2 regions of the Streptococcus sp. HMSC057G03 genome follow, and region 1 is predicted to be linked to the other one. Evidence: riboswitches for the same ligand, from Rfam matches in the RefSeq annotation. Region 1 holds a riboswitch; the other holds the start of a gene.
The links. Region 1 has a riboswitch for thiamine pyrophosphate ahead of HMPREF2686_RS06940 (ECF transporter S component). Riboswitches for the same ligand answer to the same signal wherever they lie in the genome.

Region 1 (3,421 bases):
AAAGAGCTGGAAATTCCAGTTCCTCAACAGCTTAAAGTGATTGGTTATGATGGCACCCAGTTCGTCCAAACCTTTATTCCAGAGCTCACAACCATCCAACAACCGATCAAAGAGATCGCAGTCTTGACAGTAGACCTCTTGCTTCAAAAAATCGACGGTCAAACCGTTGCAACGACAGGCTATTTCTTGCCGGTTAGTCTTCATTCCGGCAACAGCGTCTAATTCCTTGCTATATAGTTCCTTCTCTCAATTTTCAAAGGCTGGACACGCGTTTGCCCAGTCTTTCATTTTTCATCGTAAATTTTCAAATTAAGATTGATAGAATTTTTAGGAAAATGAGGCTGGGACAAAAGTCCTAGCCTCTTCTTGTTTTTGGAGTGTCGAGCAAGACGCAGTGGTTGAGTGGGCTCTACTACGCTGATTTCATCATCTTTTACAGCCCTACACAACTGTGCGGAGGTGGGACGACGAAATCGAATTCTAACGAATGACCGATTTCTGTCCCACTCTCTATTTTGTGTAATGGATCAGTGTTAACCTGCACTTTCTTTTGGAACATAAGTCATTCTTTTATTTCATCATCTCTCTTTAAATTGAAAATGACAGACAAATTTTTTGAAAATCGTTTGCAAATAAGTTAAGATAGGTGGGTAAGAAAAGAGTAACCGCTTACTTATGAAGGAGGACATTTTATGTCATATAAAACAAGCAATGCAGAAGGACCTGTAGATTTTATTAACACTTATGATTTGGAGCCTATGGCTCAACAAGTCATTCCAAAAGCTGCTTTTGGCTATATCGCTAGCGGAGCAGAAGATACCTTTACATTGCGTGAAAACATCCGAGCTTTTAACCATAAGCTGATTGTCCCTCATACGCTTTGTGATGTGGAAAATCCAAGTACTGAGATTGAATTTGCTGGTGAAAAGCTATCTTCACCCATCATTATGGCTCCAGTTGCAGCTCATAAATTAGCCAATGAACAAGGGGAAGTGGCTACTGCGCGCGGGGTACATGAGTTTGGTTCCCTCTATACTACAAGCTCCTACTCTACAGTTGATCTTCCAGAAATTACGCAAGCCCTTCAAGGGACTCCTCATTGGTTCCAGTTCTACTTTAGTAAAGATGATGGGATTAACCGCCACATTATGGATCGCGTGAAGGCAGAAGGTTATAAAGCGATCGTCTTAACGGCAGATGCAACTGTTGGGGGGAATCGTGAGGTTGATAAACGTAATGGTTTTGTCTTCCCAGTTGGAATGCCAATCGTAGAAGAATACCTACCTGAAGGTGCTGGTAAGTCAATGGACTTTGTCTACAAATCAGCTAAACAACGCCTCTCTCCACGAGATGTAGAATTCATCGCTGAATACTCAGGCCTACCCGTTTACGTTAAAGGTCCTCAATGCCGTGAAGATGTTGAACGTTCTCTTGCTGCAGGTGCATCTGGTATCTGGGTAACCAACCACGGTGGACGTCAAATCGATGGTGGCCCAGCTGCCTTTGACTCACTTCAAGAAGTTGCTGAAGCAGTTGACAAACGTGTACCGATTGTCTTTGACTCTGGTATTCGGCGTGGGCAACATGTCTTTAAGGCTTTGGCTTCAGGAGCTGACTTGGTAGCTATTGGTCGCCCCGTTATTTATGGCTTAGCTCTGGGCGGTGGTGTAGGTGTACGCCAAGTCTTTGAACACTTGAATGCAGAATTGAAGACCGTGATGCAACTATCTGGAACTCAGACGATTGAAGATGTGAAACACTTCAAACTTCGTCACAATCCATATAATCCAACTTTCCCAGTAGATCCTCGTGATCTGAAATTGTATTAATAAGAAAAGAGGGAGTGGGACAGAACGAATGTTTACTAAAAATCGTTCCTTGTCCCACTCCCTATTTGTTTTAGAGAGTACAAACAGGATGTACACGGAAAATGGTATCATAAACTTTGTAAATACATTTTTTAACAAATATCTTGCTAGAGATTTCATTTTCTGTTATACTGATGAGTAAATAATATTATAAAGACATTTGGGGTGCTTTAGGCTGAGATGATACCCATTGAACCTGCTACAGTTAATACTGGCGAAGGGAAATGTGAAAAGGTTTTTTTCGTGTGTCGAAAAGAACTGTCTAATCTTATAAGCAAAACTCTAATTCTTGATTGTAATTGGAGTTTTTTAATTTTTACCAGATAGACTAGATGTAGAGTATTGTGGTACGTCTTTCTTAAATGCCCGACTGTCTTAAAAAGGAGTTTTTATGTTTAAAAAATGGCGTTTAAAAGATGTTATCTTACTTGCTTTCTTGTCTATCTTTTTTGGTGGCGTTTTTGTAGGTTCAGGATATCTATATAATATTTTGACTATTGGCTTAACACCTCTAGGTTTACAGGCTTTTGCCAACGAAATATTATTTGGTCTTTGGTGTATGGCTGCACCTATTACGGCTATTTTCATCCCAAGAATCGGTAGTGCAACTATTGGAGAAGTTTTAGCTGCCCTTGCTGAAGTCCTTTACGGTAGTCAATTCGGTTTAGGAGCTCTATTATCCGGTTTGGTTCAAGGGTTAGGAAGTGAATTCGGCTTTCTTATCACCAAGAATCGTTATGAAAGTTGGCTTTCACTGACAGCTAATAGTATTGGAATTACACTCTTTAGCTTTGTCTATGAATACATTAAATTAGGTTACTATGCCTTTTCTCTTCCTTTCGTACTATCCTTGCTTTTGGTACGTTTTGCATCAGTATTTTTCTTCTGTGCGATTCTAGTTCGTACTACGGTCAAACTTTACCATCAGTTTTCTGCTGGGAGTGAAGTATAGATGGGGGTGGAATTAAAGGGGGTTGTCTATCCCTCTTTCACAAAGCCGATTGACTTTACATTTCAATCCCAAGCCTTTACTTTATTGGTTGGAAAAAGCGGTTCGGGTAAATCAACCCTTTTTCAAATTATTGCCCAACTCAGTCCAGTGCCATATAGTGGTCAGATCCTTATCGATGGAATTGACATGAGACAACTTTCTGTAGCTGAACGTGTCCAATTGGTCGGTATCCTATTTCAAAACCCCAACCATCAATTTACCATGGAGACCTTGTTTGAGGAATTGGTCTTTTCCTTAGAAAATATTGCTTATCCAATTCAGGAAATTGAATCTAAAATAGCGGAAGTTGTGGAGAAATGTAGAAGCCAAAAAATTCTCCACCGTCCGATTCACCAATTGTCAGGTGGAGAAAAACAAAAAGCGGCCCTAGCAGTACTCTTTGCCATGAATCCTAGTGTCTATCTTTTAGACGAACCCTTTGCATCAATTGATCGTAAAAGTCGGCTTGAGATACTAGGGATTTTGAAGGAACTGGTTGAAGCAGGTAAGACGATTATCCTCTGTGATCATGATTTGTCTGACTACGAAGCCTATATCGACC
Region 2 (3,421 bases), on a different contig from region 1:
AATGAATTTTTTTGCTTCCTCTTTATGAGATTTCAAATAGTCATTGTTAGCAATAATAACAGGCGAATAGTAGTCAAATGCAGGAACAAAATCTTTCATATAGAAGAAATTGGTTTTCATTCCCTTTTGCTCAGCCAAAATTCCATCCCAACCGTGATAAATCCAAGCAGCATCAAAGACCTTATTTTCAATCGGAGTAATGGAATTTGAATCACTATTTGGAACCAATTTTACTTGATTAAAATCAGCCCCTTCTTTTTTCATCATCGATTTGATCATTTCCAACTCAATCGGATCATTCCAGGTACCATACTTCTTACCAACCAAATCTTTTGGACTTGTGATCGCTGCATCTTTTCTTGAAATAATCCCTGACGTATTGTGTTCGACAATAGCTGCAATAGCGGTAATACCCGCACCTTTATCCAATTTCTTGGCCATAGAATCTTGGAAATAAATACCAAATGGAGCTTTCCCATTGATAATCAAATCAGAACTACTGTCTTCCGGAGGAAGTTTTATATCTACATCCAGTCCTGCATCTTTAAAGTACCCTTTTTCCTTTGCTACATAGAGACCCGTGTGATTGGTATTCGGGGTCCAATCTAGAATAAAATCAATCTTTTTCAAACCACTTGACGATTGCTTGACAGAATTTTGACAAGCACTCAAGAAAACAAATCCCAATATTATTGAGAAAAATAAACCTATTGACTTTTTCATTAGCTATACCTCTTTTACATTTTTGTCAATTTAAATTTTACACCATTTACAAGTTTGTCAATCCTTTTTCCATTTCAGAATGGTTCGTTCTAATTGGTCAACGAGAAACATACCGAGTAAACTAATAGCAGAAATCAATACAATGATCGCAAACATCGTATCATACTGAAATAACTTCTTCGATTGGATCATATAGACCCCCAATCCATCAAAACCTCCTAACCATTCTGAAACTACCGTACTGATAAAAGCATAGGAAACGCTCACACGTAAACCTGCAAAAAAATAAGGAAGCGCTGCAGGAATTTTATAATGAACTAAGGTCTGAAAGCGATTGGCTTGCATAATCTGAAACAATCTCAGAATATCTTGATCGCAATGCCGAAAACCATCTAACAGACTGACTACGATGGGAAATACCACCGTAATAATGATCAAAACTAGTTTTGGAAGCATACCATAACCAAACCAAAGAACCAGGATGGGGGCCAAGGCAATCGTCGGAATGGTTTGAATAACAACCATAAAAGGATAGACCAGATCATTCACCCATTGAAAACTATCCATGAGAATCGCAAAGCCAGCAGCAAGAAGAACCCCTATAACAAGTCCGATCAAGGCCACTTGAAGGGTAGACAAACTGTGATGAATCAGGAGAGCTCGATCTTGTACAAAGGCATTCCCAATTTCAAGTGGCGTTGGTAATACAAATTTGGGGAGGATATTTAAAAATCCTGCTAACTGCCATAAGACAAGAAGACTGCTAAAACCTGCAAATCCTATCAATTGTTTTGAATATCTTTTTACAAGAGACATCGTAACCTCCTTTCTCACAAATAAAAAACGCCTCCAAAATAGGAGACGGATTGCACAAGGTCACTCATAACGAAAAATACATTTCATTTGTTTCCTACGCTGGCATTACCCAGATCAGGTGCGGTCGAAGCTTACACTTCCTCTCAGACTGTACACAGACTCCCATATGTATTTATTATAATAACTGATTTAGACGATAAAAGCAAGAAATTAATCCAAATAACGAATTAAATTCTTCTCTGTTAAAATATCTGAATAGGTGTAAGACTCCACGTATGTATTGGCCGGTTCACCTGGTAAGCTATTGTCGTTCGTATACTCGATAATAAATAAAGAAGGATAGACCTCAATCAAGCGTCCAAATTTATTTTTTTGACGTTTCCGTCCATTTTCAAGCGTCATTTCAACCACTTGTCCTTCATGGGCCTTGATCTCTTCTTTAATTTTTTTCATTTTTGCAACATCTGTAAATGCATCACTCATCTTATTGATCCTCTCTCTTTGAAATACTTGAGAATTTATTGTATTCCTTTTGGAATATTAATTCGACTGTCCCACGCGCACCTGAACGGTTTTTCTCAATAATCACTTCAACCGTATTATTGGGCATTCCATCTTCTTCCTCTTCACCAGCTCGATCATAATAATCATCACGGTACAAGAAAGCAACAATATCCGCATCCTGCTCAATCGATCCAGATTCACGAATATCAGAAAGAACAGGACGTTTGTCTTGGCGCTGTTCCACACCACGTGATAGCTGACTCAAAGCAATAACGGGAACTTTTAGTTCCTTCGCCAAAATCTTTAACTGACGAGAAATTTCTGAAACTTCCTGTTGACGGTTTTCTCTTCCAGTCCCTGTAATCAGCTGCAGGTAGTCAATCAGAATAAGACCGAGATTGCCTGTTTCCTGCGCTAATTTTCTTGCTCTCGAACGAATCTCAGTGATCCGAATTCCTGGAGTATCATCGATGTAAATACTCGCATTGGCCAAATTCCCTTGAGCAATGGCATATTTTCGCCACTCTTCATCCGTCAATTGACCTGTACGAATCGAATGGGATTCAATCAAGCCTTCAGCTGCTAACATCCGGTCAACCAAACTTTCAGCACCCATTTCTAATGAGAAAATAGCCACTGTCTTATCCAACTTTGTCCCGATATTTTGAGCAATATTTAGAGCAAAGGCTGTTTTCCCTACTGCAGGACGAGCCGCTAAAATAATCAACTCTTCCTCATGTAGCCCTGTCGTCATATGGTCCAAATCGCGATAGCCTGTCGCAATACCCGTAATATCAGTGGTTTGAAGCGAGCGGGCTTCCAAGCTACCAAAATTTATATTCAAGATGTCTCGAATATTTTTAAATCCACTACGATTTGCGTTTTCACTAACATCAATCAGAGCTTTTTCAGCACCCGCAATGATTTCATCTGAAGGGCTTGCACCATCATAAGCTTGATTAATACTTTCCGTTAATCGAGAGATCAATCGACGTAAGACAGCTTTTTCGGCAACAATCTTCGCGTAATACTCCGCGTTAGCTGAAGTTGGTACCGAATTAATGACTTCTACCAAATAGGAGAGACCGCCAATATTTTGGAGATCCCCCTGACTATCTAAAATATTTCGAACAGTCGTCGCATCAATCGCATCCCCGCGGTCAGCTAGATCGATCATGGCTTTAAAAATCAAACGGTGCGAGTACTTAAAGAAATCGCCAGGCTCGATATATTCACGAACAAAGACCAATTTCCCCTCATCAATAAAGATGGCTCCCAACACTGATTGCTCCGCTTGGATATCCTGAGGTTGTGTTCGTAATTCCTCTATCTCAGCCATAAAAAAACCTTTCTATCGATCGTGTTTACCCTTCGTTTA

Region 2: it holds a riboswitch for thiamine pyrophosphate, as region 1 does, so the genes downstream of both, HMPREF2686_RS05595 (ABC transporter permease) here and HMPREF2686_RS06940 (ECF transporter S component) in region 1, are expected to answer to the same signal.

What each region holds. Positions count from the first base shown of each region.
Region 1 covers NZ_KV794428.1:52,162-55,582, forward strand. Annotated here, with positions in the region: gene HMPREF2686_RS06930 (LacI family DNA-binding transcriptional regulator) at 1-222, shown strand, start outside; gene lctO (L-lactate oxidase) at 693-1,829, shown strand; TPP riboswitch at 2,020-2,108, shown strand; gene HMPREF2686_RS06940 (ECF transporter S component) at 2,260-2,820, shown strand; gene HMPREF2686_RS06945 (ATP-binding cassette domain-containing protein) at 2,821-3,421, shown strand, end outside.
Region 2 covers NZ_KV794424.1:64,995-68,415, forward strand. Annotated here, with positions in the region: gene HMPREF2686_RS05590 (ABC transporter substrate-binding protein) at 1-723, opposite strand, end outside; gene HMPREF2686_RS05595 (ABC transporter permease) at 781-1,539, opposite strand; TPP riboswitch at 1,614-1,715, opposite strand; gene HMPREF2686_RS05600 (Veg family protein) at 1,750-2,022, opposite strand; gene dnaB (replicative DNA helicase) at 2,024-3,382, opposite strand; gene rplI (50S ribosomal protein L9) at 3,408-3,421, opposite strand, start outside.